3 regions of the Paenibacillus sp. J22R160 genome follow, and region 1 is predicted to be linked to each of the others. Evidence: predicted binding sites of a transcription regulator. Region 1 holds the regulator's gene; each other region holds the start of a gene.
The links. Region 1 encodes LexA, which represses DNA repair genes until DNA is damaged. Its sites were predicted from a motif close to CGAACATATGTTCG; they were not measured.

Region 1 (4,500 bases):
CCGACTGCGGCTTGGGCATCCAAAGTTTACGCAGATATTCCTGAAGAAGAGCGGATGGACGCGATGTGGGACGCTATTTTCCGGTTCAATCGCGTTTACGAAAATGATCCAGTTAGCTCATGGCGCGCACATATTGAGCAATTGAAACGCGTTCGTAAGGTGCTGAACGAGAAGCAATATGCAGCGCTGCAATATCGGGCTGCGGGGACTGATTTGCGCGTAGAGCTGCCAGATGGCCATATTTGGCTGGGCGGTGATAAAGCGAACGCAAGCGGAATTCGCTTTGTTGCGAATATGCCGACGGAAGAAGTATTTACGATGCCCAAACGGACAGGCGTTAATGGGACGGTATCAAGTACGAAGCCGCTAAATGTTAACGGAGCATTGGTTGATAAGTTTTCGTTCAGGTTCGAAGAAGGAAAGGTCGTTGATTATAAGGCAGAAGTTGGCTATGAGCATTTGACAAGGTTATTGGAGATGGACGAGGGTGCTCGCTATCTGGGCGAAGTCGCGCTTGTTCCCTATGATTCGCCGATATCCAATGTTAATCGAATTTTTTACAATACAGGCATTGATGAGAATGCTTCCTGTCACCTTGCTTTAGGCAGCTGTTATCCGATAAATATCAAGGATGGAGCTTCTTTATCCAATGAAGAACTGAAAGCACGAGGCGGGAACACAAGTTTGATCCACGTGGATTTCATGATAGGGACGGCCGATCTTGAAATTGACGGTGTGCTTCAGGATGGCAGTTTGGAGCCTATTTTCCGTGAAGGTAATTGGGCGCTTGCGTTTTAGTGTCAGCTTGAGCAAAGCTTTGACTAGTACAAAGAACCGAGGGACGATTTGTCCTTCGGTTCTTTGTTTGTCTTAACTTTAAGAATTTACATGTTTGGGGGATTCTAGGGAACTCTGGTCCGTTATTAGCCTGCAAAAGCATATTATTCACTAGCGAGGGGAACTACAGTTCGCTATTTTGTGGATTTCATCGGAAAAGCGAGGTATTGAGGATAAATAAGGGCCTGTAGTTCCGCTTAGGGAGAAAATTGCTCGTTTTTCATGAAATAGAGTACGCCAGTTCCCTTTAGTGACCCCTTAGCTGGAGTCCTGCTAGGTTTTTATTAATTTATTAAGAAGTAGTACGAGATTTCAATAGAATGTATCAAAGAGATATCGCAGTTCTCTCTAGGTTCTCAAGTTCCTCGTAGGAAAAATGGATTCGCGGGAGAACACAGATACAAACGAATAAGGACCATCAGGATGATTCACCTGACGGTCCTTATTCGTCTTACATGTCACGGAATAATCCGATGACACGGCCAAGAATCGTAACATTCTTCAATAGGATCGGCTTCAAAGCGGAGTTTTCCGGTTGAAGACGGATATGGTCTTTCTCTTTGTAAAAACGTTTGACCGTAGCTTCATCGTCTTCTGTCATCGCGACAACGATGTCTCCGTTGTTCGCTGTTTGTTGCTGCTTGACGATGACATAATCGCCGTTATGTATGCCGGCTTCGATCATACTGTCACCCATGACGCTAAGCATGAACACGTTGTTATCCCCAACCATGCTGACAGGAAGAGGGAAGTAGTCTTCGATGTTCTCTGTCGCCGTAATCGGCACCCCAGCGGTAACTTTACCTACGAGCGGAACGCGTGCAACGGAAACAGCGAAATGAGTTTCAGCACCGTCTAAGCCAAGGATCTCGATGGCACGAGGTTTTGTTGGATCTCGACGAATTAACCCTTTCTTCTCAAGACGCTCCAAATGCCCGTGAACGGTTGAACTGGAGGCTAGTCCGACAGCCTCACCGATTTCGCGTACGGAAGGCGGGTAGCCCTTATCTTTCACTTCGTTCTTAATGTATTCTAAAATAGCTTGTTGACGCTGTGAAATCTTACTCAATAGTTATCACTCCAATACTGGGAATCATTACCCAAAGTATAACATAGAACCCGAGTTCGTACAAACATAAGTTCGAATAAATCGTTGACTCAAACATGTGTTCGTGTTATTCTAATAACAGAACAAATGTTTGGGGGATGATTATTCATGTATATGGCCTACTCACACACTAACAATTCACGCACACCTCATAGATCAACTACCGCGTCCAAAGGGATCGCAACCAAATCACGCAATACGAAAACTATCATTCGGTTTCTTTTCATTGCTCTCATTCTGGGGACTGTGTTCTTTTTCGGTGCCATGGTACAAGCTTATGCGTCAGCATCTTCGCCGACGAGCAGCTTGTCAAATCACTCGGAGACGAAGACTGTTGTTCCAGAGCAAGTCGTCATTCAAGAGGGCGATACGCTGTGGGACATTGCAACTACTCATAAGAAGAGTGGAGAGAACATTCGTTCCTATATAGATAAAATTAAGACGAAGAATCATCTAACTACGAGCTCTTTGAAAGAAGGACAGGTTTTATTGCTCCCTTGACAATTGCTTCCCTAATGAAATGGAAATAGACGGTGAGAGGCTAGGTATTGTTCCTAAGCCTCTTTTGATGTTTTCTTGACATTCCATTAGAGGGATGGCAAAGTAATACTCATATTGAATTTTTGAACTGGAGGATCATTATGAGTGACAGTATGGATAAAAACATTGAGCGCATAAATGAGCTTGCTCGTAAAGCGAAAACCGTTGGATTAACGGAAGCGGAAATCGATGAACGTAACGAACTGAGAAAAAAATATATTGAGGCTTTCCGAGGCAATCTTAAAGTCCAACTTGATTCCATCAAGTTCACGGACGAAGAGTAGTTGCTTTTTCACATAGAAACAACATTCAAAGGGGAAATGAATGATGACGTTGAAGGCTGTACTTTTTGATTTAGACGATACGCTCCTATGGGATGACCGTAGTGTACAAGAAGCTTTTGAAGCAACTTGCGCTGAAGCAGCCAAACACGCGGCTGTGAATCCAGAAGAGCTGGAGGCTGCTGTTCGTAAAGAAGCCCGTGCTTTATATGAGTCTTATGAAACTTTTTCATTCACCAAAATAATTGGTATTAATCCGTTTGAAGGACTATGGGCTAATTTCACGCAAGGTGAAAATGAAAATTTTCGCAAACTTGAAAAATTAGCGCCAGGCTATCGTACGGAATCGTGGACCCGCGGGCTTCGCGCGTTAGGCGTAGAAGATTCAGCACTTGGGTACAAGCTCGGCGAGCTTTTTCCTGCTGAACGCCGCAAGCGTCCTTACGTTTATGAAGAAACGTTCCGTGTACTGGATGCTTTGAAGGGTAACTACAAGTTGCTACTACTAACAAACGGATCGCCTGATCTTCAAAAAGAAAAATTAGCTGGCGTACCAGCTATTACGTCCTATTTCGATCATATTGTCATTTCAGGGGAATTTGGAGTAGGGAAACCGGATGTTTCAATTTTTCACCATGCACTTGAACTTCTGGGGATTCATGCGGAAGAAGGAATCATGATCGGTGATAAATTGACGACGGATATCCTTGGTTCGGGACGTGTAGGCATGCGCAATATTTGGATCAATCATCATGGACTGCAAAGTGGAGATGAGATTGTTCCTGCTAATGTGGTATCGCGCTTAGAGGAAGTTTTACCGATTATCGCTAATGCTTAATGCCGCATAACAAAAAGCCCAACGGCTGTTCGGACGAGGAGTCCAGCACTGTTGGGCTTTTGTCTAGATAAGGATTTAAGCTTTGTTGAAAGCTGGATCTTCCACGTTGTAAGCAACCCATCCATCTTTTTCAATGAAAAGACGAACGGCAACGATTTGGCGATTATCCATCAATGTAAAGAAGTGGTTCGTGTTCTCAGGAACCGAGATGACATCCCCTGGCTCAAGTTCTACATCGAAATAGCCGATTTCTTCGGATTTGATGATGAAGATACCTTTACCAGAAACGATTGCGCGAATTTCATCTTCCGTGTGTGTATGAACTTGCTCAAACTTCTTAAGGAGTTCTTCAATATTCGGTGTCGCGTCGGAAAGGGAGATAACATCCCAAATTTCGTATCCGCGTCTAGCTGCTAAATCACGGATTTCTGGTTCATAAGTGCTGATGATTTGAGCTTTCTCTTCATCATTAAGCACGAATTTCTCGCGAAGCGCTTCAGGAAGTTTGTTCGCATCCCAATGTTCATATACAACTTGTTGGCTATCCAAGAAGGCTTTGACTTGTTCTTCGCCTTCGATTCGTTCGTTCGTATTGCGAATTCTAATTTGTGCCATGCAGCATCCCTCTTTCTTAGTAAATATACTTGTATTATAGTGGAAATGATGTGCGCTGTCGATGCAAGTTCATAAGTTTACCCGATAAAACCTATAGGTATTTGTGATAATTCAAATTCTTTTCATAGAAGCCGTATTCTGTTACACTAAATCTTAACATAATTTGTCGATTATTTATTATCTATCGCTTTAGGATAAGTTGAAAGGGAGTCATTTCATGTCTAAACCACCGATTCAAGAGCAGCTAAAGAAAAAGATCATGATCCTCGATGGCGCCATGG
Region 2 (4,500 bases), on a different contig from region 1:
ATAAAGTTGGAAAAAGCCAGCACCTAGTAAAATGCCGCTAACCCAACTTTTGAGGTGTAGCGCTTTTCTACGTCGAAGATCTGCAAACATAAATAACGACCCAACTGTCACAAACCAACTAAAAGCGTGAAACAAACCATCGGAAATTAAACCAATTTGGGTCGTGGATTTATCGTAGAAATGATGCCAATGCAAGAGTTGATGAAATACTGTTTCATCGATAAAGCCGACTAAACCAAGGCCAAATAATATACCCGACCACAGATTACGGTTAGCTGTTTCCACTTTTTATAACTCCTTTTGATATTTTCCAGCTACATATCCTATTGTTAATTTGCCCTGTTTATGAAATTGTAACCACTTATAGATTCAAGAGGATGATAAATTGAAATAGGAGGTGAACTTGCGGAGACCGTAGCATAAATGACAGGAGAGGTCATTACGCTAACTAGGAACGATAGTAGTTCAAAAACCAGGCAGCAGATGCCGCGACAACTGCCCCTTTTGTTTAACGGGAACGTTTGTTAGTCACGGATTTGATACTTGCTGGAATAAGTGAAAGCCTGGGGCACCCCCAGGCTTAATTTTTATTCTATTCGGTGAAATCCAATAATTCTCGACAATTCAGTACTCTTGAACTTCATCAATTAAAAAATATGCCTCCATGTTTGTATCGAAAACAACGATGAGGCTATTTACATCATAATCCATATCATTCACTTCTAAATGACTCAGTGTTTTCTCTTCGCCTGTCTCTGTATGCTTAACTCGGTATTCCATAAGTGTCATCCCCTAAACAATAAATTCCTCAAAGACTGGAAGTCGCATGATTCCAGATTTATACCAATCCCTATATTTAACTCTACAGCGTACTACAGGCTTTATAAAGACGTAATCTTTGCTCTCACCACTTTTAAAAGAATGAAACACAGGCATCATTGATTCACGAGCAGACTTACTTAATCCAAGCTCCATGGTGCCAATACTGCGGACAGATTCACCCTCTTGATAGCTAAGAAGCCAAGAATGTTCTTTCTTGCTGTATCCGGTTATGTATACCTCTGCCGTTTGGTAGTTAATAACCTTCTGCCATGACCAGGAGCGTACTCCTTTTTCATATTTCGAGTCTTTTTTCTTAATGACAATACCTTCAAGACCATGCTGACATACGATTTTAAAAAAGTCCTTTGCACTGCCTTTAATTGGCCGAACAATTCTATATTGTTCCGTCTCCATAAGTGTCTCTTCAAGTAGTTGCTTACGTCGAACTAATGGCAACCCAGTCACGTCCACGCCTTGATGATACAAAATGTCAAAAGCCATAAATACGACTGGTTTACGCTTTTTATTTGACCGGAAGCCTGCATTTGTTGCTTCGAAGTCCGCTCGCCCTTGTTCATCAAGGACAACAATTTCTCCATCGAGAATAGTTCCTTTAGGAATCGGTGGACTGTGTAGTTCAGGATATTTTACTGTTGCATTCGTGTTCTTTGTGTATAGGTTAAACTCATCCATATTTGATACAATCAACCGAATACCATCCCATTTCAATTCGGCGAAAGTGGAATCACCATCAAACGGTTCGTTGTTTTTGGCATATTGGAGAAGCATTGGAGGAATAAACATTTTCTTCATCACCCATAATAATGGTACACCTTAGAGATAACTATGACTAATGGGATTTGAAGGAAGCAAGGAGCAAAGTAATGAAGAATTTGATTGTTCAAAGTACCTTTGTTTGTTTGAGTATAGCAGCCGCTATCTCATTTCCAATGTACTACGCGCTAAAAGGAAGGTAAATTATGCTGAACTTTCGGATAGCATTGTTTTACTTGGGCTTCTTTAAGTAAACTCGACAACCAGATTGTGATGAGTTTTCCCCACAGGCTTTAAGAGCTTGGTGGGGATTTTTATTTATTCATAAAAACCACTTGCATAGCGAATACGTGTTCGGTATATAATATACAAACAAATGTTCTTATTTTGAGGTGATTAAATGAGTGTCATGACAAATGTTGAGACTGACGAAGATGTTCAATTAATCAAAGAATTTACATTGTTTCCTATTTTGCTTGATATGCTGGCAAGGGATTGGGAAGAGCTTAGGGTTCACAAAGATAAAATTATATATGGTCATATTCTGTTTTATTTAAAAGAAGTTGAGGACGCAATTTATCCTGAAATACAAAATATTAAGAGTGCAATGAAAGAGCGTGACATCAGAGTGTTAAAAACATCAACCACAGCTTTAGGCATTAATGTTGAATATAAAGTTCGCGGATACGTCCACCATTTTACAATGTTACGCAGTTTGATTAAGGCTGAACTCATGACAACATTAATGAGAATGCGGAGGTCTTTGTAAATGGTATTGAGAGAAAAAAGTGATCGTACGATCTATCTCTCGGATTGCCAATCTTTTTACGCTAGTGTTGAAAAAGCTTCTCATCCGGGCTTAGAAAATCTCCCGGTTGTGGTGGCTGGAGATCCAGCTAGAAGATCAGGAATTATTTTGGCTGCTTGCCCAATAGCCAAGAGCTTTGGAATTAGTACAGCGCAGAGGCTTGGAGAAGCACTACAGTTATGTCCGAATGTGATTGTAATGCGGCCGCACATGCAATGCTATATTGATGTATCACTTGCGATTACGGATATTTACAAGGAGTATACAGACCTTGTGGAAGTATTTTCGATTGATGAGCAGTTTCTGGACGTGACAGGCTCGCTCAATCATTTTCGTTGTAATCCTGAAGAACTGGCTGTCATGATTCAAAAGAAGGTCGCGGCATCAATGAACGTACGTATTCGTGTTGGCATCGGTCCTACTAAAATCCTTGCTAAACAAGCAACGGACAACTTCGCAAAGAAAAACCAGAATGGCATTTTTACACTTGGTAAAGAAGATGTAGAACGTGTCTTATGGCCTCTAAGTGTAGATAAGATGTACGGAGTTGGGTCGCGCATGACGAGGCATTTTGTTAATCTTGGCATGACCACAATCGGTCACGTTGCAAGGACGCCATTGCATGTACTCAAACAGAAGTTTCGTGCACGATTTGGTAAACAGTCAGACATTCAAGCGGAGGTTATGTGGCGTACAGCTAATGGTCTAGATGATAGTCCAGTCACGCCAGGAACGTTCAATGTAGCTCCGAAATCAATAGGGCACGGAATGACCTTGCCACGAGATTATACGACGGCAGAAGAAGTAGATATTGTTCTACTTGAATTAACGGAAGAAGTATGCCGTGATGCGCGAAAGAAGGGTTATACGAGCGGAACCATTCATGTATTCTGTATGTGCTCGCCGTACGATGATCCTACCGGATTTAGTCAGCAGCGAAAAATGCCTTTTGCAACGAACAATACGCTAAAAGTATTTGGATCAGTTCGTGAGATATTTCATCGTAATTGGAATGGTCATCCGGTACGTAAAGTTGGTGTCACGCTGGGGTCTCTTGATGATGAGGAAGTCACACAGCTGGACCTCTTCGAGGACGTGACGAAACTGCGTAAGCTGGATAGTGTATTGGACGGCATCAAGGACCGGTTCGGTAACACGGCAATTATTAGGGCTTCAAGTTTAATGAAAGCCGGACTCGCAGCGGACAGAGCAGGCAAAATTGGAGGTCACTATAAATGAGTAAAAAATTAGAACTTAACGGACTCTGGGAGTCTAGTCGGATGATGCTTCCGCAGCAAAAGGAAGCCGCGCTAAGAAGTCGAAAAGAAAATCAACGCATGTCACGACCTATACGAGATGAGCAAGAAATTCAAAATATTTCATCAGTGCTGAGCTTGTCACAGATGTATAAAAGACCAGTTGCTCTAACATTATATGAAGAGTTTAAGACTCGATCAGTTACCGGCATCGTAGGTCGTAGTAAACATGGTGAATTTCGATTAGACATAGTGGAGAATTTTAGCGGAGCAGGGGATTGGGAATGGATTTCCTACAGAGATGTTCTTAAAGCTGAATTTTGCAAAGAATGGGCAGATGATGGAATGATAGATCCGTGAACAAATAAATAATTATAGGAGAGACCACTCGAAGAGTAGCAATCCCTATAATGAAGATAAAACAAGCCCAAAGGAATTTACCATGGGCTTGTTTTTCGTTAAATGTAGTTTATAAATGAAGTTACCTATTCGTTTTATGAATCGTTTTGAACTATTTGGTACCCAATGCGTACCCAAGGAATCAAAAAACAAACTGTTATATATACATTTTGAAGACTGTACTAATAAACAAAACCCGCATAACACATGGCTTTGCGGGTTTCTGTTATATATGACCTGTAGTGGGCTCGAACCACTGACCCCTACCCTGTCAAGATAGTGCTCTCCCAGCTGAGCTAACAAGTCGTTTTTGTGAAGACAATTAGTAATATACCAAGAATTTTAAAGTGTGTCAATACACAAGATGGTTATTTTGTAAACAGATTAGCTGCGCCAAAGTCGAAAAAGCTTTATGAGAATATGGTAAGTTTTACGCTTCTT
Region 3 (4,500 bases), on a different contig from region 1:
AGGCCAATATCGAGAATGGACTTCACGCCTGCGCAGACAACGGCAACGTTCGTCTGCGCCAGTTCAGTCAAGTCGGCGGAGACGTCCATCGTCACTTCGCCTTCTCGGTGAACGCCGCCAATGCCGCCGGTAGCGAACACTTCAATGCCCGCCAGCGCAGCGCCGATCATTGTGGCTGCGACGGTTGTCGCGCCGATTTGGCCCGACGAGAGGATGTAGGGGAAGTCGCGGCGGCTGACTTTTTCCACATGAGGATTCGTTGCGAAAGCTTCGAGCTCCTGCTCGTTCAAGCCGATCTTGATCTTACCGTCCATAATCCCAATTGTAGCCGGAACGGCACCGTGATCGCGGATGATTTGTTCGACCTTTTTGGCCATTTCTATGTTTTGCGGGTAAGGCATACCGTGAGAAATGATCGTGGTTTCTAAAGCCACGACTGGTTTATTGTTCGCCAAAGCCTCTTTAACTTCATCAGTAAACGTTAGGTAAGTTGTATTCATAAGGGGGATTCGTCTCCTTTGGTCAGGTGAAGTAAGGTTTGTTGCAATCGTTCTTCCGTCAGCTCGCTTGCGACAGATTGATCGGTTTGCAGCGTTATATGGGAAGCAGCGAGTCCGTAAAGGCAGGATTCCATATAGGTGGCTTGCCGCATGACCCCGTAAGCAATACCGGCGACAAAAGCATCGCCTGCGCCCGTGACCTCCACGACTTTGGTCGGAAGGGGCGGGACAAGCCGCTCGCCTTCCTCGCCGGCATACATCACGCCTTGACTGCCGAGCGTTAGGAAGACGTGACGGACGCCGCGTGCGCGGATTGCTCCTGCAATCATGCTGTAATCGCTGCTGTTGCTGCTGTTGTTGCCGGCCGCGATACCTGCCAGCTGACAAGCTTCCTCCAAATTGGGGAAAATCGCCGTTACCCCATGCAGCTCTTGCGGAAGCCTTTTGGCTTTTTCCGAAGATACGGGATCGATAAATAACGGGAGGTTTTCTTCCCTGCACCGATCAATCAGTTCGCCAAGAGTCTCAGCAGGTAAATTCGTATCTGCAATAATAAGCTTGGCAGAAGCCACATGCGGCCATTTGTCCCGGAGCAGGGCAGGTGTACATTTATCGTAGATGTCCATATTTGCAAAAGCGAGAAACATCTCGCCTGTCGCGTCGAGCAGTGCCGTGTACGTCCCGGTGTTTTCACCCTGGAGTACAATAGCTTGACTGACGTCAACGCCACGTTTCCGCGTTTCTTCTAACACCCATTGGCCGGCTTTGTCATCGCCAACAACCGTGACCAGCGCCGCCTCGCAAGCTAGTCCCGCCAGCGTCTGGGCGATATTGCGCGCAACGCCGCCGCAGGACTCTGTCACGGTGACTGGATTCGAAGAGGCCAGGCGAATGGCTTGCTTGCTAGTCGCTTTGCTATCTAGGTTCGCCCCGCCGATACACATGACCGTACTCTCATCCGATGTCACATAAGCTCGCCCGCGGATCGTCCCTTTCTTGGTTAGGGCAGCGATGTAGCCGGCGACAGCCGACCTTGAAATACCGATGATGCTGGCCATTTCATGCTGGGAGATGAATGGATTTTGACGAATGAGCGCTAGAATTTGCTGTTCACGATCCATGAAATGGCTCCTTTCGATCGTTGACTATCTTTAGTTTATAATAGCAGCGGACAAATGTCCAACAGTAAAACAATTGTTTGCGATGCGTTCGCAAAATGAAAAGGAGCCTGCTTCCCGAAACCGGAAACAGTGCTCCTTTAATCGCTTATTCTGAATGCGAAGACTCCGAACGGCTTCGGATGCCCAGCAGCCCTAGCAGTCCCAACAGGCCGACATAACTCCATCCGCCCCAGCCTTTTTTAGCGTCTTCCTGCGTTTGAACCATTAAAGCTTTCATCGAGGTTGGCGGTGTAAGTCCATATGCCGCGGCATGTTGATTCATATCCGTAGTCATATGCAGCCTTGCATCTGCGCCAGGCATACCGAATGGATTTGTCTGATAAAAAGTGGGTGAACCTTGCTTGGCCGCCTCCCAGCTTTCAGGGCTAGAGATCACTTGCTGATTATGAGGATGCTTACGGTATTGATGCGCTCCAAGCAGGACGGTAATGCATAGAAAAGAAATTAAAGCTAGTTTCATAAATCGGGGAAACATGTTCCATACCTCCAAGCACTTCTTGAATAGTGGTCTGTAAATGCAGGTATGGTTATATTCCCCTATGAACGAAAACTTATGTATCAATAAATTAGGACAATTTTATTGATTAATGAATTTCTCAAAAACGAAACCGAAATCCTTCACTTTATACTGCTTATGCGTGCTTACGAGCCAGTCGAAGGCATTTTGGTTTACCTGCTTGAATTCCTCGGAAAGCTTCTGTCCCTCGGTTTTCGTCGTACGGTTTAGTGTGGAGGAAGCGAGCTCGATGCTTTGCTTCGCATAGTCAAGGAAATGCTCATTTTCCTGCGTGATGTCCGAAATCTTAATCAGAGCTTTATACAGGTCTTTCAGTTCTTCAACATGCTTTTTGTGCACATCAATCGAGAAAATGACGGAACCCAGCACGAATTTAATCTCCACATCGAGATCCACCGTGCCTGCTGTTTCCAGGGAAACTTGGGAAATAGCATATTTGCTGTAAGGGTAGCGGTGCAGCACACGTTTCTTGCTAACGGCGCTTGTGCCGTCGAGATGAATTAAGGCTTGGTTCGTGAAACAGTATTCATCTGTTTTGGATTTAATCAAAAAGAAAATCTTCTCGTTATCCTCATGCAGAACGTAATCATCGCTATCTACCTTATCGTAATTTTCAGGCTTAATCACTGAACCTACATCACTTAACCCCAGAATGTCAGCTGCTACTCTACCGAACATAATATCAATCCTCTCCTGAGCAAATAATTACTTAATAAGTATAGTATAAATTATGGAATTCAGGCGAGTGTTATAACTTAAAAAAGGGCTACCTTTGAGTAGAAGCATCTACTTGAGGAGCCCTTTGTTTTATTTACTTGGTAACTGTCACTTGAACCGTTGTTCTCATGTTAGAATATGTCACCGTAATTCTCGCAGTTCCTTTGCCGGTTGCTTTGATGATGCCGTCTTTCACATCCGCGATCATGATATTCGACGATGTCCACAAAGCTGGCTTCGTGACATCCTCTTCGGATCCGTCCGTGTATGTGGCTAGAGCTTCAATTTTGGCTGTGCTGCCTTCTTGGAGCTCGACTTTGACAACATCGGTTTTCAAATATTTCAACGAGTCGATTTCCACTGGAATGGCGACCATTTTGCCGCCGAAGGATCCTGTGATCGTCGTTTTACCTGAAGCTGTAGGTGTGAAAAGTCCATTTGTAACGGTACCCAGCTTATAGGAACTTACTTTCCATGTCGCCGATTCCGTGACATCTTTGGTTGTGCCGTTCGACAGCGTCGCGGTCAACTTGATTTGGACTTGATCGCCTCGTTTTGTCACGATGAAAGTCTTATCTGCAACGAGACCTGCAACTACACCGATTTCAACTGGGATGGAAATGTTTTTGCCGCCATAAGTTGCTGTGATGGTTGCTTTCCCTCGTGATACCGGGGTTACAACCCCTTTGGAAACTAACACAATCGCGCTGTTGCTTGTTTTCCACTCTGCCTCATTGGTAACAGTATGCGGTGCGCCCGAAGAGTCCGTAGCCGTCAGAACGATAGTACGTGTTTCATTCATGTCAAAGACTAGATTAGCTACATTCGCAGTAAGATCACTTGCCATATCGACTTGAACGGGAACAGTCACTGTTTTGTTGTCTAGCTGAGCTGTCAATGTAGCTTCTCCAGAAGCGATAGCCTTCACTACTCCGCCGTCAACCGTCGCGGATTTCACATTGCTGCTGGTCCAGATTACGTCGGAGGAAACATCTTTCTTCGTTTCATCTGTATAAAGAGCTTCGGCTGTCAAAGTAACCGAGTCGCCTTTTTTCAAAATCAGTTTTTCTTGGCTGACCTTAAGGCTCTTCAGAACGCCTACAGATACTTGAATGACTGCTGTGCGGGTTCCATATTTCGCCGTCAAAGTCGCTGCGCCGGTTGCAAGACCGAAGATTTCACCATTACGTGCTTCGGCAACATCCTTGGAGCTGCTTGTCCACTCGGCTTTATTCGTGACATCGACTTCGCGACCGTCTTTGAAAGAGGCCATCAATGCGATTTTATCGGAACCGCCGATTTGTAAATTAACGGTTTTTTTGGTTGGTTTGATGACCGTAGGGATATCGACTTCCACTTTGGTGGTCGTTGTTTTGCCACCGTATTTCGCCGTTATTGTCGCAACACCGGCTTTGTAAGTCGTGATTTTTCCTTTGGTGACGAAAGCAACATTCTCATCATCCACGCTCCATTCAGCACTTTGTGTAACTTCTGCGCTTGTGCCGTCGGCATACGTAGCATGAAGGACTAGGAGCTGTTCTTGTCCTGTTTGCAAGGAAACAAGATCCGTATCTACAACCAATCG

Region 2: AC58UW_RS04585 (YhjD family protein) is a predicted target of LexA. The motif match lies at 1,940-1,953, and genes of this name have one in related genera.
Region 3: AC58UW_RS17275 (carbohydrate kinase) is a predicted target of LexA. The motif match lies at 1,688-1,701, and genes of this name have one in related genera.

Annotation. Positions count from the first base shown of each region.
Region 1 is NZ_JCAUAU010000004.1:231,211-235,710, reverse strand. It holds gene AC58UW_RS11775 (aminopeptidase) at 1-798, shown strand, start outside; gene lexA (transcriptional repressor LexA) at 1,289-1,906, opposite strand; gene AC58UW_RS11765 (LysM peptidoglycan-binding domain-containing protein) at 2,054-2,446, shown strand; gene AC58UW_RS11760 (DUF896 domain-containing protein) at 2,587-2,769, shown strand; gene AC58UW_RS11755 (HAD family hydrolase) at 2,813-3,604, shown strand; gene AC58UW_RS11750 (1,2-dihydroxy-3-keto-5-methylthiopentene dioxygenase) at 3,680-4,219, opposite strand; gene metH (methionine synthase) at 4,437-4,500, shown strand, end outside.
Region 2 is NZ_JCAUAU010000002.1:248,707-253,206, forward strand. It holds gene AC58UW_RS04570 (DUF2243 domain-containing protein) at 1-285, opposite strand, end outside; gene AC58UW_RS04575 (hypothetical protein) at 625-780, opposite strand; gene AC58UW_RS04580 (ATP-dependent DNA ligase) at 793-1,635, opposite strand; gene AC58UW_RS04585 (YhjD family protein) at 1,997-2,365, shown strand; gene AC58UW_RS04590 (DNA polymerase IV) at 2,372-3,643, shown strand; gene AC58UW_RS04595 (YolD-like family protein) at 3,640-4,020, shown strand; tRNA gene AC58UW_RS04600 (tRNA-Val) at 4,293-4,365, opposite strand.
Region 3 is NZ_JCAUAU010000007.1:95,199-99,698, forward strand. It holds gene AC58UW_RS17270 (pseudouridine-5'-phosphate glycosidase) at 1-500, opposite strand, end outside; gene AC58UW_RS17275 (carbohydrate kinase) at 497-1,621, opposite strand; gene AC58UW_RS17280 (hypothetical protein) at 1,767-2,156, opposite strand; gene AC58UW_RS17285 (PH domain-containing protein) at 2,259-2,876, opposite strand; gene AC58UW_RS17290 (Ig-like domain-containing protein) at 3,010-4,500, opposite strand, start outside.